Microbulbifer sp. GL-2: one gene and its partners. The protein of the gene in region 1 interacts with the protein of each later gene in a pairwise test. Links are inferred from orthologs where the notes say so. Each region holds a gene or a part of one and is shown in the gene's direction. Other genes may lie near its edges.

Region 1 (7,780 bases):
CAGAGGAGCTGCAGGTAGGGGAGTGGGTGGTTGCGATTGGCTCGCCATTTGGCCTCGATTACTCCGCCAGTGCTGGTATCGTGAGCGCCATGGGCCGCAGCATTCCCAATGAGAGCCGCGAGAATTACGTGCCTTTTATCCAGACTGATGTAGCTATTAACCCCGGTAACTCCGGCGGTCCGCTGTTTAATCTCGAGGGCGAAGTCGTTGGTATCAATTCGCAGATTTATACTCGCAGCGGCGGCTCCATTGGCCTGTCCTTCGCCATTCCGGCAAGCCTGGCCCAAGATGTTGTGGCGCAGTTGAAAGAGAAGGGGCGTGTTGATCGAGGCTGGCTCGGTGTGGGTATTCGCAATGTGGATCGCGACATGGCTCAAGCGATGGGGCTCCGCAAGCCCTCTGGTGCCCTGGTCGAGCAGGTGAGTCCCGGCACTCCGGCTGCAGAAGCAGGTATTAAGGCCGGTGATGTGATTACCAGCTTTGATGGCCGTAAGATTGGTGTTCACGGTGATCTGCCCCATGTGGTTGGCCAGATCCGCCCCGGTACCGAGGTGCCTGTTGAGCTGATGCGTAAGGGCAAATCCGAAAGGTTGAAAGTTATTGTCGGTGCCCTGCCAGGCTCTGATGGCGAGCGCACCCAGGCCGTTAATCATCCGGCTACCAGTATCGGTGGTCGCCTTGGAGTCGTGGTAGAAGAGATTCCCGATGGTCTGAAGCAGCGCTGGAATGTGGAGACTGGCGTCCTTGTTAAGCAGGTGATCCCAGGCAAGCCCGGTGCCAAGGCCGGTCTGCGTAGCGGCGATATCATCGCCCAGCTGGGATTCGAGGAAGTGGGGGACATAAAAGATTACAAAACTGTGGTCAAAGGCCTCCCTGAAGACGAGTTACTGCCAATCCGTTTCTTCCGTGCGGGCCAGTCAACTTTCCGTACAATTAAGATCGAAAGCTAATCACAAAAGGCGAATGGTGGCCCAATGGGTCACCTGCCTCTCTCCTCTGTGCATGAGTTCTGTTAGACTTGCGCCACACAGTTGGCACGATTGCCGGCTAATCGATTGATTTTTCAAGGGTTTTTATTCCGCAGTGGCCACAGATCTCTCTCATATCCGCAATTTCTCCATTATTGCCCATATCGACCACGGGAAATCTACCCTGGCTGACCGCTTTATCCAGGACTGTGGAGGCCTCTCCAGTCGGGAGATGGCTGAACAGGTTCTGGACAGTATGGAGCTGGAGCGCGAGCGTGGAATTACTATCAAGGCGCAGAGCGTAACACTCGATTACAAGGCGCGTAATGGTAAGACCTATCAGTTGAACTTTATTGATACACCGGGGCATGTGGACTTCTCCTATGAAGTATCACGCTCTTTGGCAGCCTGTGAGGGAGCGCTCCTGGTTGTAGATGCGGCTCAGGGGGTAGAAGCCCAGTCGGTCGCCAATTGCTACACAGCGATCGAGCAGGGGCTCGAAGTAATCCCGGTCCTCAACAAGATGGACCTGCCCCAGGCGGATCCGGACAAAGTGGCGGAGGAAATCGAGGATATTATCGGTATTGATGCCGCCGACGCGACCCGCTGCAGTGCCAAGTCTGGCCTGGGTGTGGAGGATGTCCTTGAGGATCTGATACGCCTGGTGCCGCCACCAGAGGGTGATGTCGATGCGCCGCTGCAGGCACTGATCATCGACTCCTGGTTCGACAGCTATCTGGGAGTGGTGTCCTTGGTACGCGTGGTGCAGGGCACCTTGAAAACCAAGGACAAGATTGTCACCAAGTCTATTGGTCGCGCCCACGTGGTGGACAGTGTTGGAATCTTCACCCCTAAGCGTCACGAAACTGGCGTACTGCGCGCCGGTGAAGTGGGCTTTGTAGTGGCTGGTATCAAGGATATCCACGGTGCGCCAGTGGGCGACACCCTGACCCATGCCAAGGGAGCCGATGAAATCGAAATGTTGCCCGGCTTCCAGAAGGTTAAACCGCAGGTTTACGCAGGGTTGTTTCCGGTTAGCTCCGACGACTATGAAGCCTTCCGCGATGCGTTGGAAAAGCTGTCCCTGAATGATGCCTCCCTGTTCTATGAGCCGGAGACTTCTGACGCCCTTGGCTTTGGTTTCCGCTGCGGCTTCCTCGGCATGTTGCACATGGAGATTATCCAGGAGCGCCTGGAGCGGGAATACGACCTTGACCTGATCACCACCGCACCCACCGTAGTGTATGAGGTTGAGCAGACCGATGGCGAGGTGGTGATGGTGGATAACCCCTCGCGCCTGCCGGATGTGGGCAATATTGAGGAAATGCGTGAGCCCATCGCAGAAGTAAATATCCTGGTGCCGCAGGAATACCTCGGCAACGTGATTACTCTCTGTGTGGACAAGCGGGGAATCCAGAAGGATATGCAGTACGTGGGTTCACAGGTGTCCCTGCGCTATGAGCTGCCGATGAGTGAAGTGGTGATGGACTTCTTCGACCGCCTCAAATCTGTGAGTCGCGGTTTTGCTTCGCTGGACTACAGTTTTGTGCGCTTCGAGGCGGCAAAGCTGGTGCGCCTGGATATTCTGATTAATGGCGACCGTGTCGATGCTCTGGCACTGATTGTTCACCGTGAAAACGCCCAGCAGAAGGGGCGTGCCATGGCCGAGAAAATGAAAGAGCTGATCCCCCGCCAGATGTTTGATGTGGCGATCCAGGCAGCGATTGGTGGGCAAGTGGTATCGCGGACCACGGTGAAAGCCCTGCGCAAGAATGTGACCGCAAAATGTTATGGTGGCGATATTACCCGTAAGAAGAAACTGCTGGAAAAGCAGAAAGCGGGTAAGCGCCGTATGAAACAGCTCGGCCGTGTGGAAGTGCCCCAGGAGGCTTTCCTGGCAGTGCTGAAAGTGGATCAATAACGGCTCTGCCCGCTATCGAGATCAAGGATAATAGAGACTTGTAATGGATATTAATTTACCTCTGATTCTGCTCTGGTTGGTTGTGATCAGCGGCGGAATCTGGCTGGTTGACAGCTTGTTTTTCGCCCGTCGTCGCAAGAAAGGGGTGGGGGAGCAGCAGGAAGATCCAGTTGTTGTGGAATACGCCAAGTCGTTTTTCCCGATCCTGGCCATCGTGTTTGTATTGCGCTCCTTTATTGTTGAGCCTTTCCAGATTCCATCAGCCTCGATGGTGCCCACTCTGCAGATCGGCGACTTTATCCTGGTGAACAAATACGAGTACGGCCTTCGATTGCCTGTTTCTCGCACCAAGGTGGTGAATATCGGTGAGCCGCAGCGCGGCGATGTAATGGTATTTTTCCCACCGCACATGAACGATACCTATTTTATTAAGCGGGTGATCGGCCTGCCCGGTGACAAAATTGAGCTGAAAAATAATGTGCTCTACGTGAATGGGGAGCTGGCACCGCAGGAGTTGATACAGGCGCTTCCACCGGTTAATCCGCAGGTTGAGATTATGTGGGAGAACCTCTACGGCCAACGTCACCTGATGGCAAAGAATGTCCCCCCCGGGGAATATGGTAACTTCAGCGGTACTGTGCCGGAAGGGCACTACTTTATGATGGGGGACAACCGCGATAACAGTCTCGACAGCCGCGCCTGGGGGTTTGTGCCCGAGCGCGATGTGGTGGGCAAGGCGTTTGCCATCTGGATGCATTGGGACAAATTGCTCAGTTTGCCCAGCTTTAAACGTGTAGGCTCCATCCAATAATGAGAACTGGCCGACACTGCGTTGGCATTAAGGATTGAGGGCATAATTATGGGTAGTGCTATCCAAGTTTCATTGGGACGCCAGCGCGGTATGAGTTACTGGGGCTGGTTACTGGTTATTGCTGTACTGGGTTTTGCCCTGACCTGCGTTTCCAAAATGGCGCCGGCATATGTAGACGCGCGTTATATCAACGAAGCATTAAAAACTCTGGGTGAAAACCCGGAGCTGGAAAATATGACGGTGGGCCAAATCAAGAAAGAGATGGGCCGCTTCTTCCTGATCAACAACGTGCGCGGTGCGCCTACCGAGGCGTTGCAAGTCGTTCGCGGCGCAAAGAGTACGGTGGTCAGTATCAATTATGAATTGCGACAACCGTTGGTTTACAACGTCGATGTTGTAATGAAATTTAACAAGCAGCTCGATACGGCCAAGCCGGAGCTTTGCTGTGATCCGCTGGTAGATCTGGAGCAATTCCGCAAACGTGACTGATCTTTTACTGGAACGCCTGTGTAAGCGTCTCGGCTACAAGTTTGAACAGGGTGAGTTGTTGGAGCTTGCGCTGACGCATCGCTCCCACGGCAGCCGTAACAATGAGCGCCTGGAATTCCTCGGCGACTCGATCCTCGGTTTCACCATTGGGGCTGCGCTTTACGAGCAATTTCCCGAGGGGCGGGAAGGGCAGTTAAGTCGCCTGCGTGCACAATTAGTCAGTGGTGAGACCCTGGCAAAACTGGCTCGTGAACTGGATATTGGCGATTGCCTGCGCCTTGGTGAAGGTGAGATGAAGAGCGGTGGTTTTCGCCGCGCCTCTATTCTGGCCGATGCAGTAGAGGCTCTGATCGGTGCCATCTATCTGGATGCTGGCCTTGAAGCAGCGCGTTCCAGGGTATTGGAATGGTTCGCCTCGCGGTTGCAGGGGCTATCACTGGAGACAATGAAGGATCCTAAGACTCGCTTGCAGGAATGGCTGCAGGGTCGCAAGAAGCCGCTGCCGGAGTACTCCGTAGTGGATGTCTCCGGTATGGAACACGCCCAACATTTTATTGTTGAATGCCGGGTCAGTGGCCTGGCACAGCCGGTGCGTGGAGAGGCCAACAGCCGTCGCGCCGCGGAGAAGATTGCCGCAGTAGAAGCCTACAGGCAGCTTACCGGCGACCAGGACTAACCTTACAATGTGTGAAGGCGAACTCCGCCTGCCTTGAATTGATGGCCTCCAGCATCGGGAGGCCGAGCTGGTTCCGGGTTTCCCGGGCACCTCCAAACCTTTCGGAGAACTTTTTTGAGCGAACAACCCTCTCGCTGCGGCTATGTCGCGATTGTCGGTCGCCCCAATGTGGGTAAGTCTACACTGCTGAACCATTTACTGGGGCAGAAGCTGGCGATCACCTCCCGCAAGCCGCAGACCACCCGCCACAATATGCTCGGTATAAAGACCGAGGGCCCGAACCAGATTATTTTTGTCGACACGCCTGGACTGCATTCAGATCAGGAGAAGGCTATCAACCGTTATATGAACCGGGCTGCATCCAGTGCGGTGCGCGATGTGGATGTGGTTGTGTTTGTCGTGGAGCGCACCCGCTGGAGCGAGGGCGACCAAGTGGTAGCGGATAAACTGCGAGGTCTTAAATGTCCGCTGATTATTGCGGTTAATAAAGTGGATCAGCTGGAGGATAAAGGGGACCTTTTACCGCAGCTGCAGGCTCTGGCGGAGCAAAACCCCAAAGCGGAAATCGTGCCTATATCGGCGCTGCGCAACGTCAATCTGGATACGTTGGAAGAGGTGATTCTCAAGCACCTGCCTGAGGGACAGCACTTTTTTCCGGAAGATCAGGTCACTGATCGCAGCTCACGTTTTCTTGCTGCGGAGATTGTGCGTGAGAAAATTATGCGCCAGCTGGGCGCCGAAGTGCCGTATCAAGTGACTGTCGAAGTTGAAGAGTTCACCCAGGAGGGGAAAATCCTGCATATCAGTGCGGCGATCCTGGTGGAGCGCTCCGGGCAGAAGCGCATGATCATCGGTAACAAGGGCGAACGGATCAAGCAGATTGGCAGTCAGGCCCGCGAGGATATGGAACGCCTATTCGACAGCAAGATCATGTTGAACCTGTGGGTTAAGGTAAAATCCGGTTGGTCCGATGATGAGCGGGCCCTACGCAGTCTCGGTTACCGGGACGAGTAATCCGTCTTTGTTCGGCTGCTGATGCCATGAAGACATCACCTCCGGCACAGCCGGCATATATCCTACACTCCCGTCCCTATCGCGACTCCAGCTTGATTTTGGAGCTGCTCACCCCGGAGTTCGGTAGAATCGCCTGCGTCGCCCGCGGCGCACGCCGGGGTAAACAGCGGCGCCAGCAGGCACTGCAACCCTTTTCACCACTGCTAGTCTCCCTGCTCGGTAGTGGAGCATTGAAAACTCTGGGGCCTGTAGAAAATGCCGGCGCACCGCTCTGGCTAAAAGGGCGGAGTGTGTACGGGGGGCTTTATGTCAATGAGCTGCTGGTAAGGCTTTTGCCGGAAGGAGAGGCCCACTACGAGCTATTTGCCGCTTATCAGCGGTTGCTGCAGGTAATGGCAACGCTGGGCGATGCGAGTAATGCTGGGCTGGAGGGGCCGCTACGCAGCTTTGAGTTGCAGTTGCTAACTGAGCTGGGCAGTTGTCCGTCACTGGATCAATGTGCCTACAGCCAGGGGGCAGTGAGTGAGGATGGAGGTTACCGGCTCGAATTGGAGCGGGGCTTTGTACCGGTGCACCGGGAGCCCGGCGGTGCCTTGCGCGCCGGTGAATATCGCGGTGCTGAACTGCTTGGCATAGCGCGGGCGCAGAGGGATGGGGATTGGCCTGAAGAATTACTGGCCCCGGCGAAGCGCTTGACCCGCTCGTTACTATTCACACTGCTCGGGGAAAAGCCGCTGCAGAGCCGCGAATTATTCAAACAGGTTTATGGGAAATGATCGTCAGTATCGGCACGGATATTTGTAATTATCAACGTATACAAGCTGCCTGGCTGCGCCATGGCGAACGATTTGTTGAGCGTATCCTGAGCGATGGAGAGCGCTGCGATTTTGCCGACCTGGCCGAAGCAAACCGTGCCGCCTATTTGTGCAAGCGCTTTGCTGCCAAGGAAGCGGTAGGCAAAGCACTGGGTACGGGTATCGGTGAGGGAATTTCCTGGCAGGATATTGAGGTGCGCAGGCGCAAGGCTGCGGCCCCCCAGGTTTTACTCAGTGGCGCGGCGCAGCTACGCGCGAGCTCCCTGGGAGTTGAAGTAATTCACCTTTCCCTCTCCGATGAAAAGGACGCAGCTGTGGCATTTGTTATTTTTGAGGCCCGTTAGGCCACCTCAAGCCCAAATAGTGTGTCCAGGTCCTGCTCCGATGCCCACTCCCGCAGGGCGCGAATCTCTCTCAATACTGCATCGAGCTTACGCCGGTCAATCTCGGCCGGCGCCTTATCTTGCTGAGTGCGCAGTTCTTCCTGTAAGACACAGGTCGCTTCTCGCAACCGTGATACGCCGCAATAGCAGCAGCCACCATGCATGCGATGGGTCAACTCAAACATGCTTTTGAGATCACCGATACTTTGCAGTCGCTCCAGTTCGCGCTCGTCTGGAGAGAGCCCGTCCACGAGCATCTGCAACATGTCCCTGGCCAGCTTGGCATCGCCGTTGGCGAGGGTCAGGCTCTCGCCAATATCTACTAGACGCATTCGGTCAAAGTTCAGTTTTTCCACCACCTGGGGTGTTATGAGTTTGAGCCAGCGCTTGATCATGTGGGATAGCTGAGCTTCGCTTACAGGCTTGCTCAGGTAGTCGTCCAGTCCTGCGGACAGCAGCCTCGCTTTCTCCTCGGCTCCAGCGTGAGCAGTAAGAGCAATAATGGGGGTGCGTTTGCCGGCTTCCCGCTCGCGGATGCAGCGGGTGACCTCGATGCCGTCCATGCCGGGCATCTGGATATCCATAAAGACGAGGTCAAAAGTGCTCTGCTGCCAGTGCTGCAGGGCCTCTTCGCCGCTGGCGGCGATTACCACTTCAACACCCTGTGCGCGCAGAAGCTCACCCACAAGGCGTCGGTTGGCGG
Region 2 (10,918 bases), 590 kb from region 1 along the record:
GCCTCCCCGTTGTATCCGTCCCCTATGATGCGGCGGCCGTTGATAAGGACTAATGTATTGCTTGCGGGGAGTCCGCGCAGGGATACGGTTGCTGTGCCGTTATCTTCCTGGCTGACGGAAGTGCTGGTTGAGTTTCCAGATATCGCAGGCAGGAATTTGAGTAGTCCTGCAATAGTTTGTGCACCTGTTAACTCAAGCTGTTCTCTGGAGAGCCGGTCTATTGGGGCGTAGCTATCCAGTTGGTAATGACGTAGGTGGCTGCCGGTCAGACTTTGCCCGGTAACAGTAACCTCCTCTGTCGGGGGCTTGATTGTATCCAGGGGCTCAGGGGGCTGTCCGCTGTCAGGCGTAACTGCGAAAGAGTTCGAGCTAATACGCTGGTAAGTAAATGGCAGGTCCTGAAGCAGTTGTTGAAGGGCTAGTTCGAATTGGCCGTCATCACTTGGTATGTCCTGCGCAGGCAATGCATAGCGGGATGCAGATGAAGTCTGTACCAGTACAGAAACCTTACATTGTTGGCCTAAGGATATTAGCGCTTGGGGTAGGGAGCCAGCCGGCAGTGAGATAGAGGGCTTTGGGCAGGAGCTATCAGCTGTACCAGTAGCTGGCAGCAGTAGTATTAAGGAGAAAAAGGCCCAATACTTTACCTTCAAGAGGGTGCCCATTTTTGTTGCATTCAGCGCCAAAATTGGCACTAAGGTGCTTATTACTATTTATAAGTGGGCGGCAATTTGCACAATAAACAACCGCCATTTATGACGGTTATAACCTAGTTGTGCTTGGGAGACAAGATAGTCAGGTTTGAGTTGCTGCGGTCTTGCTGCAATTGAAGTGCTGTGGCTATAGCTTCCAGAGTATTGTCCGGGTCGGAAATGGCGAAGGTCCCGGACACCAAGCGCCCTTCTACTTGAGGGGCGGCAGTCGCAGGTACAGAAAGATAACGATTTAACTCTTGCAGGGCCTCTTTGAGAGGGGTTTTCTCAAAAACGAGAAGACCTCTGGTCCAATCCGTGGCTTCCTGGGGAGAGGCCGGGCGTACATCACCCAGGCCGTGATCAGTGATGCTGACTTTCTGGTTTTTAGTCAGTCGGACTGACTCTGGAGACAGTCCGGGACTGGTCTCGGCCTCACTTACTGACACAGTGCCCTCGGTGACAGATACCTTGGTGCTTTCAGGGTTGAGCTCAACATTAAACTCAGTTCCCAGTACGCGAATATTGGCGCTGCCAGCAGAGACAGTGAAGGGTCTTGAAGTCTGCCGAGCGACCTCGAAGAAGGCTTCGCCACGAATAAGATGGGTCTGCCGCTCTTTACGGCTATAGCTTACACGCAGCTCAGTATTGGAATTCAATTTTACTTCTGAGCCGTCTGCAAGGTTCAGTGTGCGAATTTCCCCGAGCTGGGTGGTATAGATTTGTTGGCTGGATTTCCCAGTGTTTAACCAATCCAGGCTGATCCAGGCAGCAAGAAATACACCGCAGGTGGCCAGCCCTCCACTTAGGAGCCACTGGGGTGCCCCCCAGTTTCCGCGAGGTGACTTTCTAATATCTCTCACCTTTTGCTTTTTTTCATTGGCAGAACTGGAGGCTTGAGATGTTGGGGTACCCTCTGGGAAGAGCTGGTCAATAGGCATGTGTTCAAGTGCACCGAGGTCGCCCCAAAGCTCAGTAATTTCCTCAAAAGCATGGCGATTTTCGGCAGATGTGGACAGCCAGTTCGCAAATTGACGTTTATCAGCTGCACTGATGGTATCGGAGCGTAAACGCGCAACCCAAGCGCAGGCCTGGTCCAGGCTCTCTTCGCTTGTTGTTTGTTGTGCGTTGATATTCATAATTGCTCTGTTACCTTGAACTTAAGGGCTGTCTAACGGGACAATCGTGCCTAATTTTGGGTGCATCTTACTCAAATTTGTCTTATTTGTGCGATGCAGGCGGCTCAAACTTTCCCTTTGCAAAATAATCACAATGCTCAGGGTCACTTTGTCAGCAAAATATTCTGAAAGTGCCCTGGTTGGCAGAGTTGTTTGAGCCTTAAGTATTGTCCTTGCATGCTGAGACGGCCGAGCCGATGTCCCCCTCAACAAAATTTGAATCTTGCGGTATTGCTTGAAGAGTTTAACCGACCTTTTTCCTGCAGGCCTTGAGCGCCTGTAGAATATATTTCTCGACACTGCTGACTGAGATATTCATCTCGCGGGCAATTTCGCTGTATGAGAGCCCGCGGGTTCTGTGCAGGAGAAAAGCCTGACGGCATTTGAGCGGCAGTTTATCCATGGTTTCGTAGATGGACTGAAGCTGTTGGCGAGCAGCGAGGACTCTCTCTGGGGATTGGTGGTCAGCGTGGTCGTCACTGTGGGGTTCTCCATCGAGGGGAACTTGCTGGTTGATATACTCTACGTGTAGTTTGCCCCGGCGCAGCTGATCGACAGCCAGGTTGTTGGCAATTTGGTAAAGGTAAGCGCGGGGGTTATCCAGTTCCTTCTCATCACTGAGTTTCTGCAGGCGTAGGTAGGCGTGTTGTGCGATATCCTCGGCGTCGTCTGGGCTTTTGACAATGCGTGCAACAAACCTCACGAGGGCTTGGCCGTGCTCAGCAAACAGCTTTTCAAGAAGCGTCTTCCTGGCCTTATTCATTACTTATAGTTTTCCCCGTACCAAACTCGCTGTAGTTATGGACTGATTGTTCTTAGTGCGAGTTGGCGCACAGTTATAACATAAGCTTCGCTTCGGCTACGAGTGGCACAGATTGATCTGTGGGTTGTCGTTGGCTATTCGCTATGCGTAGGCGCCTATGCCGGTATAATGGCGCCCGCGCAGTGGCGCACGAGAATTGATTTTGCTGAGGTGTGCCGAGCACCGGAGACTGGATGAGCTATCAAGTACTGGCACGTAAATGGCGCCCGCGGCTGTTTCGGGAGATGGTGGGGCAGGAGCATGTACTCCAGGCGCTCATCAATGCCCTGGACAATGGCCGTTTGCATCACGCCTATCTGTTCGCCGGTACCCGGGGAGTGGGCAAAACCACCATAGCGCGGATTCTGGCCAAGTGCCTCAACTGTGAAGAAGGTGTCAGCTCTGAGCCTTGCGGTCAGTGTGCGACCTGTACAGAGATTGCGGATGGCCGTTTTGTCGATTTAATTGAAGTGGATGCGGCATCGCGCACCAAGGTGGAGGATACCCGCGAGCTACTGGAGAATGTTCAGTACGCGCCGACAAGGGGACGGTACAAGGTCTACCTGATCGACGAAGTCCACATGCTCTCCAACAGTTCCTTCAACGCCTTATTGAAGACCTTGGAGGAGCCACCACCTCATGTGAAGTTCCTGCTGGCCACTACAGATCCACAAAAGCTGCCAGTTACGGTGCTATCCCGCTGCCTGCAATTTAAACTAAAGAACATGAGCCCCGAGCGGGTTGTTGAGCATCTGCGCTTTGTTTTGGAGCAGGAGCAGGTACCTTTCGAAGAGGGCGCCCTCTGGCATCTCGGGCGCGCTGCCGATGGCAGTATGCGTGATGGCATGAGCCTCACAGACCAGGCGATCGCCTTTGGGGCGGGCAAAATCAGTGAGGCCGAGGTGCGTGGCATGCTCGGCAGTATTGATACCGGGCTGGTGTGGAAGCTATTGCAAGCCCTGGCTGATGTGGATGCAGTAGCGATATTTGCCGTGGTTGCGGAGCTTTCCCAACAGGCACCGGACTACAGCGCCGCTCTGGCAGAGCTGGCAGATAACCTGCACCGCCTGGCGGTTGTCCAGGTGTTGCCCCAATCGATAGATAACGCGCTGGGGGATAGAGAGCGGCTGCAGGCACTCGCCGCACAGATAGCCCCGGAAAATTTACAACTCTATTACCAGATGGCACTGCATGCCCGTCGAGACCTACCATTGGCCCCGGACCCGCGTAGCGGCTTCGAAATGGCCCTGCTACGTATGCTGGCATTTCGCCCGCAGGGGGTAGCGGATATTCCCAAGGCAGAGTTGCCAGGGGCTACAGCGGAGGGGCAGTCTGCCCCAGTATCGATGGAAACCCAATCTATCACCCCTCCGGCGGCGCAGGGGGTTACCGCGGAAAAAAAGTCTGAACTGGCCCCGCAGAGGCCTGAGGCCGTTGCGGTAGTGCCCGAGCCGGAGGTGAAGGTTCAACCGGCTCCGGCAGATGAAGGAGCGGTAATAGAGGCTGTAGGGGAATCTGTACACTCGACAGGGTCGAGCGAGAATTATTCGAAAAGCGAGCCTATCTCAATGGCCTGCCAGGCAGAGCAGGATCTCCAACCTGCTGAGGTTGCTGGAGAAGAGCAGGCTGCTGCAATACCGTCGCCAGGTCGACGCGAAGATGTTTTAGCTGAACTCCGTCAGCGTGTAGCGGAAGTGGAATTGTCTCCACTACCATCTGTTGTATCGCCGGAACCGCAGAGGCAACCGGTAACTACAGAAGCCACAAATACGCCGAAAGCGCGCTTCGATGCACTTACTTCTGGCAGCTGGCCGGTACTGTACCGGCAGCTGGGAATCAGCGGGATATTGCACTCTATCGCCCAGCACCTTGAGCTTGTAGGGCGCCAGGACAATATACTTTCCTTTACCTTGGATGAGTCCTACAGCAGCCTTTATGACGATGTGCACCAGAGGCGCTTGGGAGATCTGCTGGGAGATTTTTTCCAGCAACCGGTGGTGGCACAGATCCAGGTTGGGCTGGTGCAAGGCGGTACACCGGCACGCCTGGCAGCGGCGACTCGCGAGGCGCGACTTACCGCCGCTCGCGAAGCGTTAACTACCGACCCCGTGGTTCAGGAATTAGTAGTCGAGTTTAATGCGGAGTTGCAACCGGGCTCTGTCGAGTCCCTGGTCGAAACGGATTAATACATATTTGGATGCCTGATTTTCATCCGGGCGGTCACAAAACAGGAATAGAGGTTATTTATGAAAGGTTTGGGCGATTTGATGCAGCAGGCCCAGAAAATGCAGGCCGACATGCAGGAAAAAATGCAAAAGTTGCAGCAGGAATTAAGTGACCTGCGTGTATGTGGTGAGTCTGGTGCGGGTATGGTCAAAGTTACAATGAATGGTCGTCACGACGTAACTTCAGTCGAAATTGATCCGTCCCTGCTCACTGAGGATAAGGAAATGCTTGAGGACTTGCTGGCGGCTGCTGTGAACGATGCGGTACGCAGAGCAGAGGAAAAGGCCCAGGCGCTGCAAAAGCAGCAGGTGGGAGACCTCGCTTCGGGTGTCAATCTGCCCGAAGGCTTTAAATTCCCGTTCTAAAAGGCGGGCACCGAATCGAAATAGAGTTTTATGTTTAGTCCCCTGATCGAAGAACTGATCCGCGCGTTGCGCTGCCTGCCAAGTGTGGGCCCCAAGTCGGCACAGCGCATGGCGATGTACCTGCTGGAAAAAGATCGCGATGCAGCAGTGCTGTTGGCTCAGAGTCTGTCCCAAGCTGTGGAAAAGGTTGGTCGCTGTAATCAGTGCCGCACGCTGACCGAAGAACCCATTTGTGCGTTGTGTGATAACAATCGCCGCGAGCAGGACTCTCTGTGTGTGGTAGAGACTCCTGCGGATGTCCTGGCGATAGAGCAGGCCGGTAATTACCATGGCCGCTACTTCGTGCTGCACGGTCATCTTTCCCCGATTGATGGTGTTGGGCCTGCAGACTTGGGAGTTGAGCTGTTGGAGCAACGGCTCGCCAGTGAACCCCTGCAAGAATTGATTGTGGCTACCAACCCGACAGTCGAGGGAGAGGCGACGGCCCAATATATCGCCGAGCGAGCCAGGGTGCATGGTGTTGCCGTAAGCCGTATTGCCCATGGTGTCCCCATCGGTGGGGAGCTGGAATATATCGATGGCGGTACCCTGGCTCATGCCTTTAACAGTCGCATTTCTTTTTTCCCGCCTGCCGAGTGATACCGATGGTCGAGATAGATACCACTCCACGCTGGGTGGATACCAGCGAGCAGTTGGCTGCCCTGTGCTCTGAGTGGCGCCAGCAGCGCGCAGTAGCGCTGGATACCGAATTTATGCGCAGTCGCACTTTTTATCCACAGCCAGCCCTGGTACAGGTGGGCGATGGTAAGCATTGCTACCTGATCGATAATCTTGCGATTGAGGATCTTCAACCCCTGCGCGACCTATTGCTGGATACGGCTGTCACCAAGATCATGCACAGTTGCAGTGAGGATCTGGAAACCCTTGAGCGCCTGCTGGGGGCAGTCCCAGAGCCAATTTTCGATACCCAGATTGCCGCTGCTTTAAATGGCATGGGTGCCGGTTTGGGGTATGCAGCCACAGTACGTGAGCTGTTGAGCATGGAGTTACCAAAAAGTGAGACCCGCTCCGACTGGTTGCAGCGCCCCCTCAGTGAGGCGCAAAAAAACTATGCAGCCCTTGATGTTGCCTGGCTGCCATTACTTTATGGAGTCTTGCTAAAGCGCCTGCAGGAGTGTGGGCGCGAGGAATGGTTGCAGGAAGACTGCGCGGCCATTGTAACTGCAGCGCGCGGACCACAGGTGCCGGAACTTTATTACCAGAAAGTAAAAGGCGCTTGGCGTTTGCGTGGTACGCAGTTGGCGGCCTTACAGGACCTCTGCGCCTGGCGTGAGCGTGAGGCGCGTGTACTCGATATACCGCGCAACCACCTGCTCAAGGAAAATATTTGTATGACCCTGGCCCAGCAGTTGCCACGGCACAAAGGGGGGCTGAGCCAGGCAGGCTTTGAAGGGCGCGCACTCAGGGAGCACGGGGATAATCTGTTGCAGGTGATTTCCCGTGCTGTGCAGCGCAGCGATATGCCTGCGCGACTGCCGCAACCACTTAACCGCCAGCAGGGCGAAGTGTTGAAACAATTGCGCCAGCATCTCAGTGCCATCGCAGAACGCGAGGGCCTGCCAGCTGAAATTCTCATTCGCAAGAAAGAGCTGGAGGCCTTGGTACAGGCTACTAGTCCCAAGCTGCAGGGGCGGCTATGTGGTTGGCGGGCAAAAGTAGTTGGCGAACCCTTGCTTGATGCACTGCGACATCTGCGCAATGAGGAAATAAAATGAAAGTTGTATGTGATATTTATCGCAGTCCTAATAAAGAGGAAATGTACCTGTACGTGGACAAGCGCGAAGGGACCGCACGGGTACCGGAAAATTTATTGGAATTATTTGGCAGTCCCCAGCACCTGACCACCATGTTGGTGACACCAGAGCGTAAGCTGGCGCGTGCAAGTGCTGACAAGGTCCTGCAGGAACTGCGTGTGCGCGGTTACTATTTACAGATGCCGCCAGTAGCCGACTCTGAAATGAGTGAAATCGCATTGAAGAACAGCAAGCTGCAGCGCTGAGGCAGAAAATGGCTCAAAAGCCCTTTTGGCGGCGCAAGACACTAACGCAGATGAGTACTTCCGAGTGGGAAGCTCTCTGCGACGGCTGTGGACGCTGCTGTTTGCACAGTCTGGAAGATGAAGAGTCCGGTGAGGTATACAGTACCAATGTTGCCTGCCGCCTGCTTGATACCCACTCCTGCCGCTGTAGCCAGTACAGCCAACGCAAAGCGCTGGTGCCTGACTGTATACAGCTTCAGGTGGAGGATATTCCTGAGTTCAGCTGGCTGCCGCGTACTTGTGCTTACCGCTGTCTCTCCGAGGGGCGCCCGCTGCCGGAATGGCACCCCTTGATTAGTGGGGATGTTGAATCTGTCCACCTGGCTGGTATGTCAGTACGTGGCAGTGTAGTGAGTGAGGAGCTAGTACATCCGGATGATATGGAGGAGCATATTGTCACCTGGGTGGATGCTGGTTGAAGGGATGCCGTCGAATATCCTGTCGAGGGCGATGGAAAATTAGAGAAGAAAATAAATGTCAGAAGATTTTCAACTTGCCTGGATGGTGTATGCAGCTTCAACCCTGGTGGTGTTACTGGCCGGCTGGTGGTTTATGCGAAACTGGCGCTGGAGTTGGTTGCGCCGAACTCTGTTACTGGTTTCCGCGGCAGTGCTACTGGTGCCGGTAAAAATACCGGTTGCCGACTCGGTGGCAATGCCTGTGCTGCCTCTTTTTGTATACCAGATGCTATTTGAAGAAAATGGTGCAGCACCGGAAGTAACTGCAAATTTAGTGTTTTCCGCTGGGGGGGCATTAGCGGTTATGGTCGTTTGGGGCATTGTTGCTTTGCTGTTTAGGTATCGCCGCGATCGACGCAGTCGCTTCGATGATGACCCTTACTTCAACGAGCAGTAATCGCGAAAGCGCTCACATTTCGCTTAGTAACTGGTTTCATGGGCTAATAGGCGCAGGCGTCTGTCTACCTACTAGCCCTGTTTATATTTATTCTTTTATCGGATTTCGCAAGTTTGTTCTCCGTGTAATACCTCCTTCCATAGATCAAAGGCGCCACATCCCTTGTCCCGGGGTTCTCTCGCCGGTGACAGCTGCTATATCTATTAGGCTGCTTCCACGCTTGGCGTAAGGCCATACTGAATAATTGAACTATTGATATCAAATAATGACGTAGCCATTTCTGGAAATGCAGCTCACAAGAAATCTATAGGTCCATTTCACCGGCGACTGGTCAGTGGGTCCGGTTGTCGGATTTTCAGAAAAATATTGAAGAAGTGCCCCTGACGTGTACTTTTTCCGCCTAATTCTGCTGGCGGTGGCTGCCATTGACGGCTGAGGAACCCTGATGCTCGACCACCTGCTGATTCTCACCGCGGTAATGCTGGTTTCGGGCATTCTTGGCGGGCTGGTGAATTACTATCAGATGCTGTTTACCGAAGAGGACCCGGCCGGCCTCGCACGTTGCTTGATCATGGGGCTGTGCGGTGCCTTGATGGTGCCCATTTTCCTGAAGTTTACTCAAAGTGACCTGTTGATTGAGATTCAGGGGGACCCATCGCGCCTTTTGATTTTCACTGGCTACTGCTTGCTGGCCGCTATTGCCTCACGAATGTTTGTATTTAATGCCGCCCGCCGCCAACTTCGTGATGCCAGCATCGCCCGCGCCAGGGTTGAGAACCTGGAACAGGAGTTGCGCACTATGCAGCTTGAGATGATGCCATTGCTGGAACATGAAATTGAGGGTGATTTGGAGCAGGGACCGGCACTGGACTTTAATCAGATTCGCAAGCTGGATGAGAATGCCCTGCAAGTGCTCAACCTGCTCAATAGTGGCGAGTGTGTGTTCCGCTCTCTGTCCGGGATGGTGCAGGACAGTGGTATGGAAACCAACTCCGTTGCCCGCGCCCTGAACAGCCTGCTTGTGTTGGAGATGGTAGGTAAGATCCACAGCCACTTGGGCATCCGCTGGTATATCACAGGTAAGGGGCGGCAGGTTGTGCATCGCCGGAGTACCCAGGTGGCTTGATTCCTACCCCATACGTACTTCTTCAACCTACTCGGGCTGGTCATCCAATTTGATCGTTCCCGCCTCGCCTCCAACCCCGTTGATCAATTATCATTCGCTAAATCAGATAGATAGCGGCGAATACAGGATTGGAGTAGTCATGAAATTTACCGGTACTGACAGCTATGTAGCGACTGAAGATCTGCAGATGGCGGTCAACGCGGCAGCCACCCTGCAGCGCCCCCTGTTGATCAAGGGTGAGCCGGGCACCGGCAAGACACTGCTTGCTGAGCAGGTTGCACAGAGTCTCGGCATGCAGCTGATTCAGTGGCATATTAAGTCCACCACCAAAGCGCAGCAGGGCTTGTACGAATACGATGCCGTATCGCGCCTTCGAGATTCCCAGTTGGGGGTGGATAAAGTTCACGATATCGGTAATTACATCAAGCGCGGCAAGCTGTGGGAGGCCTTTGCGGCAGAGGAGCGCGTGGTATTACTTATCGATGAGATCGACAAGGCGGATATCGAGTTCCCCAACGACCTGCTGGTAGAGCTGGATCGCATGGAGTTCTTTGTCTACGAAACTGGCGAAACCATCAAAGCCAAGCACCGCCCCATCGTTATTATTACTTCCAATAATGAAAAAGAACTGCCTGATGCCTTCCTGCGCCGCTGCTTTTTCCATTACATCAGTTTCCCCGACCGCGACACCATGCGCAAAATCGTCGATGTGCATTACCCGGACATCAAGGGGCAGATGGTGGCAGAGGCCATGGATATTTTCTTCCAGTTACGCGAAGTTCCCGGCTTGAAGAAAAAGCCCTCCACCTCAGAATTAATCGACTGGCTCAAGTTGCTGATGGCAGATGATATTCCTGAGGAGGTATTGAAAAACCGTGATAATAGCAGTGCAATTCCACCTCTTTATGGAGCCCTGCTGAAAAATGAACAGGACGTCCATATGTTAGAACGTCTTGCATTTATGGCGCGTCGCGACAATCGTTGATGGGCCGGTTGTGTTACTTCAGGGAGAAAAAGTTATCTCCCTGAAGGTTTACCACCTGGCTAGGCCGTGTGTCTTTTTTCTTGTGCTGACTGCGAATTACTATGCTGATTGGCTTTTTTCTAAATTTACGCCGCTATAAATTGCCGGTATCCATTACCGAGCTGCTGGCACTGCTCGAAGCATTGCAACAGCGCTTGGTGTTTGCAGACCTGGAGGAGTTTTACTTCCTGGCGAGGGTCTGCCTAGTGAAAGATGAGAAACATTTCGATAAGTTCGATCGCGCTTTCGAGTCTTATTTCAAAGACCTGGAAACGCTGGATGATATTGTCGAGCAAATGATTCCTGAGGACTGGCTCAGGGCAGAATTTCTGAAACAGCTCACCGAAGAAGAAAAGGCGAAAGTCCAAAGTCTTGGTGGATTGGAAAAACTGCTGGAGGAGTTCAAGAAACGCTTAGAGGAGCAGAAGAAGCGCCATAGCGGCGGCAACCGCTGGATCGGTACCGGTGGTACCAGCCCCTTCGGTAACAGTGGTTATCATCCGGGTGGAATCCGGGTCGGCGGCAAAGGGCGTAATCGTTCCGCGTCAAAAG
Region 3 (10,967 bases), 850 kb from region 1 along the record:
ACGTTTACCGTGGCAGGTATCGCAGGGCACATAGACATCGGGCAGGAAGTGCATTTCCACCTTAATCACCCCATCGCCCTGGCAGGCCTCACAGCGTCCGCCTTTAACATTAAAGCTAAAGCGGCCGGGTTTATAACCTCGGGAGCGAGCCTCCTGTGTGCCGGCGAAGAGGTCGCGAATAGGGGTGAAGATACCGGTGTAGGTAGCCGGGTTGGATCTGGGTGTGCGTCCGATGGGGCTCTGGTCTATGTCTACACACTTATCGAAGTACTCAAGCCCGTGAACAGCCTTGTATGGAGCTGCCTTCAGGGTGGTGGCCTTATTCAGCGCTGTAGCTGCAAGTGGGTATAGGGTGGTATTGATCAAAGTGGACTTGCCTGAGCCGGAAACACCGGTCACACAGGTAAATAGCCCCACTGGAATTTCCAGGTCTACATTTTGTAAATTGTTGCCACTGGCGCCTTCAAGGTGGAGCATATAGTCCGGATCAGGGATATAGCGCTCCTCTGGTATGGCAATTTTCTTTTTACCGGAGAGATATTGTCCGGTTAGGGATTGCTTGCACTTGGCAATTTTATCGGCGGTCCCGGAGGCGACCACTTCTCCGCCATGCACGCCAGCACCGGGGCCGATATCGACAATAAAGTCGGCACTACGGATCGCGTCTTCATCGTGCTCAACGACGATCACTGTATTACCGATATCTCGTAGATGAGTGAGGGTATTCAATAGACGCTCGTTATCCCGCTGGTGCAAGCCAATGGAAGGCTCGTCGAGGATATACATCACACCGACAAGGCCGGCGCCGATCTGACTTGCGAGGCGGATGCGCTGGGCTTCACCGCCGGATAATGTTTCTGCACTGCGGTTCAGGGTCAGGTAATTGAGGCCCACGTCTACCAGGAAGCGGAAGCGATCGCGCAATTCCTTGAGGATTTTATCGGCAATTTCTTTTTGAGCGCCTTTGAAGGTGAGTTGGTGATCGAAGTATTCAAAGGCATCACCCACTGGCAATTCGGTGACTTGAGCGAGGGTACGGTTGTCCACAAAGACATGGCGCGCCTCACGGCGCAGGCGGGTGCCAAGGCACTCGGGACATTTCTGTGTGCTCAGATATTTCGCCAGCTCTTCGCGCACCGATTGGGATTCGGTATCCCGGTAGCGACGCTGGAAGTTGGGGATAATGCCCTCAAAGGTGTGCTGCCGCACGGTGACGTCACCGCGATCGTTGACATAGCTGAAGTCAATCTCTTCGTCGCCGCTGCCTTGCAAAATAACCTTGCGGTGGGTTTTGCGCAGTTTTTTCCATGGTTTGTCGAGATCGAAGCCATAATGCTCGGCGAGGGAGTCGAGCATATGGTAGTAGTAAATATTACGACGGTCCCAGCCTCGGATTGCGCCTTCGGAGATACTGCTCTCCTGATCGAGGATTACCTTGTCTTCATCGAAGAACTGCTTAACTCCCAAGCCATCACAGCTGGGGCAGGCACCGGCAGGGTTGTTGAAGGAAAACAGGCGCGGTTCAAGCTCGTCCAGTGAATAGTCACACACTGGGCAGGCGTGGCGGGCGGAGAATAGGCGTTCTTCCTGATCACCATCCATAAAGCTGATAGAGGCAATACCATCAGTGAGATTCAGGGCGGTCTCGAAGGATTCAGCCAGGCGCAACTGCAGGTCTTTACGTACTTTAAAGCGGTCAACTACCACTTCCACAGTATGCTTACGACGTTTATCCAACTTTGGGGTATCGTCCAGGTCGCAGGTCACGCCGTCGATACGCGCGCGCACAAAGCCGTCGCGACGCAGTTGTTCGAACACATGCTGGTGTTCACCCTTGCGGTCCCGAACCACTGGAGCAAGCAGCATAATTTTGCTGCCCTCCGGTAGAGCTAATACCTGATCCACCATCTGGCTTATGGTTTGGGCCTGAAGAGGCTCATCATGCTCCGGGCAACGAGGCTCGCCTACACGCGCAAACAGCAGCCTGAGGTAGTCATATATCTCAGTGATAGTGCCTACAGTCGAGCGCGGATTGTGGGAGGTGGATTTCTGCTCAATGGATATTGCTGGTGACAGCCCCTCCACGGTATCGACATCCGGCTTCTCCATCATCGATAGGAACTGGCGCGCATAGGTGGAAAGGGACTCCACATAGCGGCGCTGGCCCTCGGCATAGAGTGTGTCGAATGCCAGGGAGGATTTACCGGAGCCAGACAGCCCGGTAATCACGATCAGTTTGTCGCGGGGAATGTCGAGATCGATATTCTTCAGGTTGTGGGTGCGCGCACCCCTTACATAAATCGTGTCCACGCTCTACCTATCTGCTGATGATACTGGGCCGGGTCTCGGACTTGCTCCGCTCAGGGCGATCACAACTGCGGTGCCGGAAAAACGGTCAAGTATAAACTCGCCACCCGATGTGCCAAAATCGTCTGTCGCAAATTTCCAACAGCCAGAAGAAAAGTTGAAGTGATGATCCCTGTAATTCTCTGCGGTGGTACAGGCTCCCGCTTGTGGCCACTCTCCCGTGAGGCCTACCCCAAGCAATTTCTGCCATTAATCGGCAGCGAAACCATGCTGCAGGCTACGGTGCGACGGCTGGAGGGTATACAGCAGTTGCAGGCCCCCATTTTAGTGTGCAATGAGGAGCATCGTTTTGCCGCAGCAGAACAGCTGCAGGAGATTGGCCATGGAGCCCAGACGATCCTACTGGAGCCCTGTGCACGCAATACGGCGCCGGCTATCGCTCTCGCGGCGCTAGCGGCATTGGAGGCTGGTGAGGACCCATTGCTGCTCGTGTTGCCGGCAGATCATGTCGTGGCTGATGTGACAGCTTTTCAGAAAGCAGCGCAGACGGCACAGACCCTGGCGGGGCTCGGGCACCTGGTAACCTTTGGTATTGTGCCGACCCGGGCCGAAACCGGCTATGGCTACATTCGCCGTGGAGAGGTTTTGGCTGCTGAAGCGTGGAGAGTGGCGGAATTTGTCGAAAAGCCGGATACGAATACTGCTGAGTCCTATCTGGCTGGTGGAGAATACTCCTGGAATAGTGGCATGTTTCTGTTCCGGGCTTCTCGTTATCTGGAGGAGCTAAAAGAACACCGGAGCGATATTCTCGATGCTTGCCGCAGGGCTTTTGAAGGCGCTGTCCGGGATTTGGATTTTACCCGGGTGGACGGGGAAGCCTTTGCAGCCTGCGCTAAAGAGTCGGTGGATTATGCGGTGATGGAGCCCACCGAGTCCGCTGCGGTGGTGCCTATGGACGCGGGTTGGAGCGATGTGGGTTCCTGGCTCGGACTCTGGGAACTGGCGGAGCGGGATGCCGATGACAATCTGCTGCAGGGAGATGTCTTGCTGCAGGATAGTGAAAGCTGTCTTGTGCGGGCGGAGAGTCGTCTGGTTAGCCTATTAGGTGTGAAAGACCTGGTGGTTGTCGATACTGATGATGCCCTGTTGATCGCCGAAAAGCAGCGGGTACAGGATGTTAAGAAGCTTGTGAGCAGCCTCAAGCGCTCCGGGCGCAGTGAGGCTCGGCGCCATCGCAAAGTCGATCGGCCCTGGGGCTATTACGATTCTATTGATGCTGGGCCACGCTTCCAGGTAAAGCGTATTGTGGTCAAGCCGGGGCAGCAGCTGTCCCTGCAAATGCATCATCACCGGGCCGAACACTGGATCGTGGTGCGCGGTACTGCCAAGGTTACCCGCGGTGATGAAGAGTTGTTGATTACTGAGAATCAGTCCACCTACATCCCTCTGGGGGTGGTACATAGACTGGAAAACCCGGGAACCATTCCCCTCGAGCTTATAGAGGTCCAATCCGGTAGCTATCTCGGGGAGGATGATATCGTTCGCTTTGATGATGACTATGGCCGTGGTTAGAAATGCCCAAAACTTGTACGGCTTCCCCTACAGCCTGGCGGCTGTGCGCTGTACAATGCGCGCCCAATTTGACGCTGTTCCGGGAACTGCATGAATTCCATTGAGCGCCGGGCCCTGGGCGGGCTGGCTTCCCTTTATGTCTTTCGTATGCTCGGCCTGTTTATGGTGCTGCCGGTTCTCACAGTTTACGGTGAAGGCTACCGCGATAGCACACCGATGCTGCTGGGCCTGGCCATGGGCGCCTATGGACTGAGCCAGGCACTATTGCAGATTCCCTTGGGGCTTCTTTCTGACCGCTGGGGCCGCAAACCTGTTATCTATACCGGTCTGGCCCTGTTTGCCATTGGCAGTGTGGTTGCCGCGCAGACAGATTCGGTCTACGGCCTGATTGTGGGCAGAATTCTGCAGGGTTGTGGTGCTATTGCCGCGGCGGTCATGGCCTTGGTTGCCGATCTCACGCGGGATGAGAAGCGGGGCATAGCAATGGCTGTGATCGGGGCATCCATCGGTGTGGCGTTTATGTTGGCAGTGATACTTGGCCCGGCACTTGCGGGAGCTGGTGGCCTGCCGGCTATTTTCTGGCTTACCTCGGGGTTGGCTGTACTGGGGATGCTGTTAGTCTGGCGAATAGTGCCGACTCCCCAAGTCGCAAAGCGCCCGGCGGTTTTTAGTGGTGGTTTTCGCAAGGTTCTAAGCAACGGCCTTACCTGGAGATTGGTTTCTGGGGCTTTCTTTTCCCACCTTTTGTTGACTGCCATGTTCGTTGCGTTGCCGCTGGTGCTGGTCGACAGGCTTGGATGGCCGGCAGAGGAGCACTGGAAGCTATACGGCCCGCTAATGCTGGGTACTTTCATTCTGATGTTGCCCCTGATGCGGGTGGCTGAGCGCAGCGGTAAGGCTGGCACGGCTTTGAACTTCGCCTGTGTTGCCCTGGCCGGGGGCAGCGCGGCATTGTTGCCGATGAATGGTCCTGTAGCTGTAGTATTGCTGTTGGGGATTTTCTTTACCGGTTTCAACCTGCTTGAAGCTCTGTTACCTGCACAGTTGACCCGCAAAGCACCTGAGGATGCCCGTGGTGCCGCTTCGGGGCTCTACGCTACTTTGCAGTTTTTCGGCACTTTTGTTGGTGGAAGTCTGGGCGGCTACCTGTTTGGTCTTGGGGGTGCCGGTGCAGTGGCATGGCTTGGCTTTATCGTACTGCTGGCCTGGATTTTACTCTGGTGGTTGCTGCGTGAACGAGCGTCAGATGCCCGAGAGGGTAGTGCTTACTAACTGGTGGTGTCTGTTGTATGCTGCTGGATAAAAATACACTGGTTGCCATTCTGGGTGACCACGCATTGTCGATGTGAGTGAACTCACATTTTTAATTTTTGAATGATTATTACCTGGGTCGGACCTGGGGCGAAGAGAGGAGAGGGCTATGGCCAGGGGGATCAATAAAGTAATTCTGATCGGTAATCTGGGAAACGATCCGGAAACCAAATATATGCCGAGTGGCGGTGCTGTCACCAATGTGAGCCTGGCCACGAGTGAGAGCTGGAAGGACAAGCAGACCGGACAGCAGCAGGAGCGAACCGAGTGGCACCGAGTGGTGTTCTTCAACCGCCTGGCTGAGATTGCCGGTGAGTACTTGCGTAAGGGCTCTAAAGTGTACATTGAGGGCTCATTGCGCACCCGTAAATGGCAGGACAAGAATAGCGGCCAGGACCGCTACACTACCGAGATTGTTGCCAGTGAAATGCAGATGCTCGACGGACGTGGAGAGCAGGGCGGTTTTGGCCAGGGTATGGGTGGTGCTGGAATGGGTGCTGCAGGTATGGGCGGTCAGTCTGTGGGCGGAGGCCAGGGGGGCTACGAACAGCAGGGTGGTTTCCAGGGAGGCTACCAGCAAGGCAGCCAGGACTCTTTTGCACAAGGGCGCACAGCCCCATCACCGATGGCGCCATCCAACAAGCAGCAGCCTCAGCAGCAGCCCAACCAGGGGGCCACTGGAGGCTTCGATAACAGCTTTGACGACGATATTCCCTTCTAAGACTGGTCTATCCAGTGTCTGATCTACATACCGGCTACAAGCCGGATACGGTCGCGGTCATTACTGCCGGTAACGATATCGACGGCGCGCTGCAGAAACGTCTGCAGCGCGCCGGATTTCGTGTGCAGCAACTATCACCCACAGAACTCGACCAGCTGCGTCCTGGAGCAATTGCAATTAATGCTTCAGCCTGTGCTGATGACCAGGGCATGCCTGAAGCCTTGCAGGTGGCTAAGCAGTTAGCTGGAAGCCCCTGCCAGCATGTTATTCACCTTTCTTCCTATCAGGTTTTCGCCGGTGGTGAGCAACGCAGATATGATGAGGACGAAGTGGCGGATCCGCAGGCCCGTAGTGGGCGTCAGTGGTTGGCGTGTGAGCGCGCCCTGGGTGATTTGGAGAACCTGGCTATCCTGCGGTTTGGCTGGATGGTGGACAGCAACCAGGACGCCCTTCTTGGGCGGGTGTTGCGCGGCTTTGTAGCGGGAGAACCCCTCGAGTTGGATGGTCTCAATAATGGTAACCCTGTCACTGTTCTCGATATGGCTCGTGTGACGGTAGCAGCTGCACAACAATTGGCTAGTGGTGCCAGTGTCTCAGGGATTTATCACTACGGAAGTTCGGATAGTTGCACTGCTATTGAATTTGCATTGGAAGTTGTGGAGCGGGCGCAATCATTCCACGATGAAGAGCGGTTTGCGCAGCTGAGTACGCTGGAGGATTCAGACCAGAGAGATCGAAGTGTTGTACTTGCTTGTGGCAAGTTGCGTGACGTTTTTGGTATCCAGCAACATAGTTGGCGCCAGGGACTTACCCGGCAGGTAGAGCTTTGGCTGGAGCGTTTGGGGGCGGAGAAGTCTGTGTAGGTTCAGATACCCTCAATAATAAAAAGGCGCCATTAGGCGCCTTTTTATTAACTCGTCTTAATCCATCAGACTTTGTCGAAGATCAGGCAGGCGTTGGTGCCACCAAAACCAAAACTGTTGGACATGGCTCGTTTGATATCACAGTCGCGAATGTTGGTGACCAGGTCCATACCCTCGGCTGCTGGGTCCAGTTTGTCTACATTGGCGGATGCGGCGATAAAGTTGTTTTGCATCATCAGCAGGCTGTAAATAGCCTCTTGAACACCGGCGGCACCGAGGGAGTGGCCTGTTAGCGACTTGGTTGAGGCAAATGCCGGAACCTTGTCGCCGAAGACTTCGCGCATTGCTTTCAGCTCAGCTATATCTCCAACGGGGGTTGAGGTACCGTGGGTATTGATGTAATCCACGTTACCCTGCAGGCCTTTGCCATCCATACCTGCGAGCGCCTGCTGCATACAACGGGTTGCACCTTCCCCGCTGGGGGCGACCATATCGTAGCCGTCAGAGGTTGCCCCATAACCGGTCAGCTCTGCATAGATAGTGGCGCCGCGCGCAACGGCGTGTTCCATCTCTTCCAATACCAAGCAGCCGCCACCGCCAGCAATTACAAAACCGTCGCGTTCGGCATCGTAGGGGCGGGAGGCCTTGGTGGGCTCATCGTTATATTTGCTTGAGAGTGCGCCCATGGCATCGAATAAGTGGGTAAGGCTCCAGGCGAGTTCCTCACCGCCTCCGGCAAAGACAACGTCTTGCTTACCCATCTGGATCAGCTCGGCCCCGTGTCCAATGCAGTGCGCACTGGTGGCACATGCAGAGGAAATGCTGTAGTTGACCCCTTTAATTTTAAAAGGAGTAGCGAGGCAGGCGGATACAGTGCTGTTCATGACCTGAGGTACCCGGTAGGCACCAACACGTCTCACCCCTTTCGTCTTAAGAGTGTGAGCGGCATCGATAATCTGTTGTGTGGATGTGCCACCTGAGCCCATTACAATGCCCGAGCGCGGGTTGGATATTTCGCGCTCCTGCAGGCCTGACATGTCGATAGCCTCGCGCATGGCGATATACGCGTAGGCAGCGGCATCTCCCATAAAGCGGAGTTGCTTTCTATCGATGTGCTCCTTGAAGTCGATATCCACAGGGCCTGCAACCTGGCTGCGCAGGCCGAGTTCCTGGTATTCCTCTTGGAAGCGGATTCCGCTGCGTCCAGCCTTCAGCGAGGCGGTGACTTCTTCTGTATTGGTGCCGATACAGGATGTAATACCCATTCCGGTAATGACTACCCGACGCATAGTGGTCTCCAGCATAGCTTGTCGGTAGAGTACTTCATAAATTCTACCGATAGTGGTTTTCAGTGTGTTTAAAAATTATCGGTACGGGTAAATAAGCCTACGCGAAGATCCTTGGCTGTGTAAATTTCACGACCGTCAACTGAAACTGTGCCATCACCAATTCCCATAACAAGCCTGCGTTCAACGATGCGGCTCATTTGGATGTGGTAGGTGACTTTCTTGCTGGTAGGCAAGATCTGACCGGTAAATTTGACCTCACCACAACCGAGGGCACGGCCGTGCCCGGGGTTGCCCTTCCAAGCTAAAAAGTAGCCGAGTAGCTGCCACATCGCATCCAGGCCGAGACAGCCGGGCATTACCGGGTCGCCGGGAAAGTGGCAGTCGAAAAACCATAGGTCGGGGTGTATGTCCAGTTCCGCGATCAGCTCTCCCTTGCCGAAGGCTCCGCCTTCCTTTGAGATGTGCGTGATGCGATCCAGCATCAGCATGTTGGGAGCGGGGAGCTGTGCATTGCCAGGGCCAAACATCTTACCCTGGGAGCAAGCTAGTAGCTCCTCTCTGCTATAGGTGCTTTTTTGAACAAAATTACTCATCTTTTCCCCGTTAGTGGGTGGTTACGCAATCCATACTGGGCGTTTTTGTAAGAGCGGGCATTCTAAGGGCTCTGTGTCGCTTGTCTAGTCGGTCAGGGCTGTTTTTGTGACTGGCGCTGGAATTGCTTTCATAATCTTAAGGTATTTGGTGCCTAATTATACGGTCTTGACGGTGAATTCGGCGTCATCTTCTGTAAGTGATTACCCCTTCCGTCTATGATACGTTTCCGCCCAAGCGCTGGGGGGCGCTCGTTTTTAGAATATGGGAGAGCATAATGCTCAAGAAATGTTTATTCCCGGTTGCCGGTTATGGCACACGTTTCCTACCTGCCACCAAAGCTATGCCTAAAGAGATGCTGCCTCTGGTGAACAAGCCGTTGGTGCAGTACGGTGTGGAGGAAGCGATTGAAGCCGGTCTGACGGAGATCGGCTTTGTCACTGGTCGGGGCAAACGCGCTATTGAAGATCACTTCGATACCAATTTCGAACTTGAGCACCAGATTGCCGGAACCGGCAAAGAGCGCTATCTGGACTCTGTTCGTCAAGTAATTGACAGTGCCAGCTTCTCCTACACTCGCCAAGGGGAAATGCGCGGTTTAGGGGATGCAATCCTGCAAGGCCGACGCCTGGTAGGGGATGAGCCATTCGCTGTGGTATTGGCGGATGACCTGTGCCTGAATGAGGACATGGGCGTACTGGCACAAATGGTGCAACTATATAAGCAGTTTCGTTGCAGCATTGTTGCTGTTGAGGAAGTGCCTAAGGATCAGATACATAAGTTTGGTGTAATCGCAGGTAATGAAATCAAACCGGGCCTGTATCAGGTTACTGACATGGTAGAAAAACCTGCAACGGAAGAGGCGCCAAGTAACAAAGCGATTATTGGCCGCTATATTCTAACTCCAGATATCTTTGATCTGATTCGCGACACGCCTCCCGGAAAAAATGGGGAGGTGCAAATTACTGATGCATTGCTTGCCCAGGCGCGCCAGGGGTGTGTATTGGCGTATGCGTTTAAGGGGCGACGATTTGATTGTGGCTCGGTTGAGGGCTTTATTGAAGCCACTAATCATGTCTATGAGAATGTGTATCTGCCGGAGCAGGCAACTCAGGAGAAGAAATAATTGGCTGAGCTTACCTGTTTTAAGGCTTACGATTTGCGCGGTCGCGTGCCAGAAGAATTAAATACAGAGGTTGCCTACCGGGTTGGACGTGCCTTTGCCCAGTTCCTGGGTGCGCGCCGGGTAGTGGTCGGGCATGATATTCGCTTGACCAGTGCTGAGTTGACGGATGCCCTAAACAATGGGCTGCGCGACGCCGGGGCCGATGTATTCCATATTGGTGAGTGTGGTACTGAAGAGGTTTACTTTGCCACCTTCAACGGAGACTTTGATGGCGGTATTTGTGTGACCGCCAGTCATAACCCGATGGATTACAACGGTATGAAATTTGTTCGTGCCGGAAGTAGCCCCATCAGTGGAGATACAGGCCTTTTGGATATCAAGCGCCTGGCGGAGAAAAATAACTTTGCTCCGGTGACCAGTCGCGGTGACCTGCAGCGCTTGGCGCATCGTGCGGATTTTGTACAGCATCTGCTGGGCTATATAGATAATGCGGCCCTAAGTCCCCTAAAACTGGTCGTGAATGCCGGTAATGGTGGTGCCGGTGCAGTAGTGGATGCTTTGGCTCCACACCTGCCATTCGAATTTGTGCGGGTGCACCACCAGCCGAACGGAAATTTCCCTAATGGAATTCCCAACCCAATCCTGCCGGAGAACCGCGCATCTACCGCGGAAGCTGTGCGTGAGAGTGGGGCTGATTTTGGGATAGCTTGGGATGGTGATTTTGACCGCTGCTTTTTCTTCGATGAGAGGGGCGAGTTCATCGAGGGGTACTATGTGGTGGGGCTGCTTGCTGAAGCATTCCTGCTTAAGCACAAAGGCGCCAAGGTGGTTCATGATCCGCGCCTGCTGTGGAATACAGAGGATATTGTCCGTGCCGCTGGTGGTGAGCCGGTGCAGAGTAAGACTGGCCATGCTTTTATCAAAGAGCGTATGCGTAAGGAAGATGCCATCTATGGTGGAGAGATGAGCGCTCACCACTATTTTCGTGACTTCGCTTACTGTGACAGCGGTATGATTCCTTGGTTGCTAGTGGCAGAACTGGTTAGCCGCAGCGGTAAGCCCCTTTCACGGCTGGTTAGTGAGCGTATGGCTGCTTTTCCTTGTTCTGGAGAGATTAATTCCAAGGTGAAGGATGCAGCGGCACTGCTGAAGGCTGCGGAAGAAAAGTTTGCACCGGAAGCTAAAAG

The links.
Region 2: the proteins of recO (region 1) and recR interact in binary tests that used the Escherichia coli proteins (3 or more experiments, as listed by UniProt). The link is inferred for Microbulbifer sp. GL-2 from one-to-one orthologs.
Region 3: the proteins of recO (region 1) and ssb interact in binary tests that used the Escherichia coli proteins (3 or more experiments, as listed by UniProt). The link is inferred for Microbulbifer sp. GL-2 from one-to-one orthologs.

What each region holds. Positions count from the first base shown.
Region 1 is NZ_AP019807.1:33,378-41,157, reverse strand. The notes cover bases 5,038-7,780. They hold recO (DNA repair protein RecO), read left to right. Parts: upstream 5,038-5,905; coding sequence 5,906-6,655; downstream 6,656-7,780. Other genes in these bases: GL2_RS00130 (response regulator), read right to left, coding at 7,035-7,780; acpS (holo-ACP synthase), read left to right, coding at 6,652-7,038; era (GTPase Era), read left to right, coding at 5,038-5,879. Outside these bases: GL2_RS00170 (DegQ family serine endoprotease), read left to right, coding at 1-950; lepA (translation elongation factor 4), read left to right, coding at 1,084-2,889; lepB (signal peptidase I), read left to right, coding at 2,933-3,700; GL2_RS00155 (DUF4845 domain-containing protein), read left to right, coding at 3,749-4,189; rnc (ribonuclease III), read left to right, coding at 4,182-4,865; more of era, read left to right, coding at 4,980-5,037. UniProt on the Escherichia coli protein: Involved in DNA repair and RecF pathway recombination.
Region 2 is NZ_AP019807.1:618,233-629,150, reverse strand. The notes cover bases 4,310-7,097. They hold recR (recombination mediator RecR), read left to right. Parts: upstream 4,310-5,293; coding sequence 5,294-5,902; downstream 5,903-7,097. Other genes in these bases: GL2_RS02815 (YcgL domain-containing protein), read left to right, coding at 7,035-7,097; rnd (ribonuclease D), read left to right, coding at 5,908-7,038; GL2_RS02830 (YbaB/EbfC family nucleoid-associated protein), read left to right, coding at 4,919-5,263; dnaX (DNA polymerase III subunit gamma/tau), read left to right, coding at 4,310-4,858. Outside these bases: GL2_RS02850 (TonB-dependent siderophore receptor), read right to left, coding at 1-665; GL2_RS02845 (FecR domain-containing protein), read right to left, coding at 770-1,831; GL2_RS02840 (RNA polymerase sigma factor), read right to left, coding at 2,115-2,633; more of dnaX, read left to right, coding at 2,867-4,309; more of GL2_RS02815, read left to right, coding at 7,098-7,322; GL2_RS02810 (YcgN family cysteine cluster protein), read left to right, coding at 7,331-7,780; GL2_RS02805 (hypothetical protein), read left to right, coding at 7,836-8,216; GL2_RS02800 (YEATS-associated helix-containing protein), read left to right, coding at 8,662-9,342; GL2_RS02795 (MoxR family ATPase), read left to right, coding at 9,482-10,327; GL2_RS02790 (VWA domain-containing protein), read left to right, coding at 10,429-10,918. UniProt on the Escherichia coli protein: May play a role in DNA repair. It seems to be involved in an RecBC-independent recombinational process of DNA repair. It may act with RecF and RecO.
Region 3 is NZ_AP019807.1:878,720-889,686, reverse strand. The notes cover bases 4,269-7,105. They hold ssb (single-stranded DNA-binding protein), read left to right. Parts: upstream 4,269-5,299; coding sequence 5,300-5,911; downstream 5,912-7,105. Other genes in these bases: fabB (beta-ketoacyl-ACP synthase I), read right to left, coding at 6,840-7,105; GL2_RS03920 (sugar nucleotide-binding protein), read left to right, coding at 5,926-6,774; GL2_RS03930 (MFS transporter), read left to right, coding at 4,269-5,151. Outside these bases: excinuclease ABC subunit UvrA, read right to left, coding at 1-2,310; GL2_RS03935 (mannose-1-phosphate guanylyltransferase/mannose-6-phosphate isomerase), read left to right, coding at 2,473-3,879; more of GL2_RS03930, read left to right, coding at 3,970-4,268; more of fabB, read right to left, coding at 7,106-8,063; 3-hydroxyacyl-[acyl-carrier-protein] dehydratase FabA, read right to left, coding at 8,132-8,656; UTP--glucose-1-phosphate uridylyltransferase GalU, read left to right, coding at 8,932-9,780; GL2_RS03900 (phosphomannomutase), read left to right, coding at 9,781-10,967. UniProt on the Escherichia coli protein: Plays an important role in DNA replication, recombination and repair. Binds to ssDNA and to an array of partner proteins to recruit them to their sites of action during DNA metabolism. Acts as a sliding platform that migrates on DNA via reptation.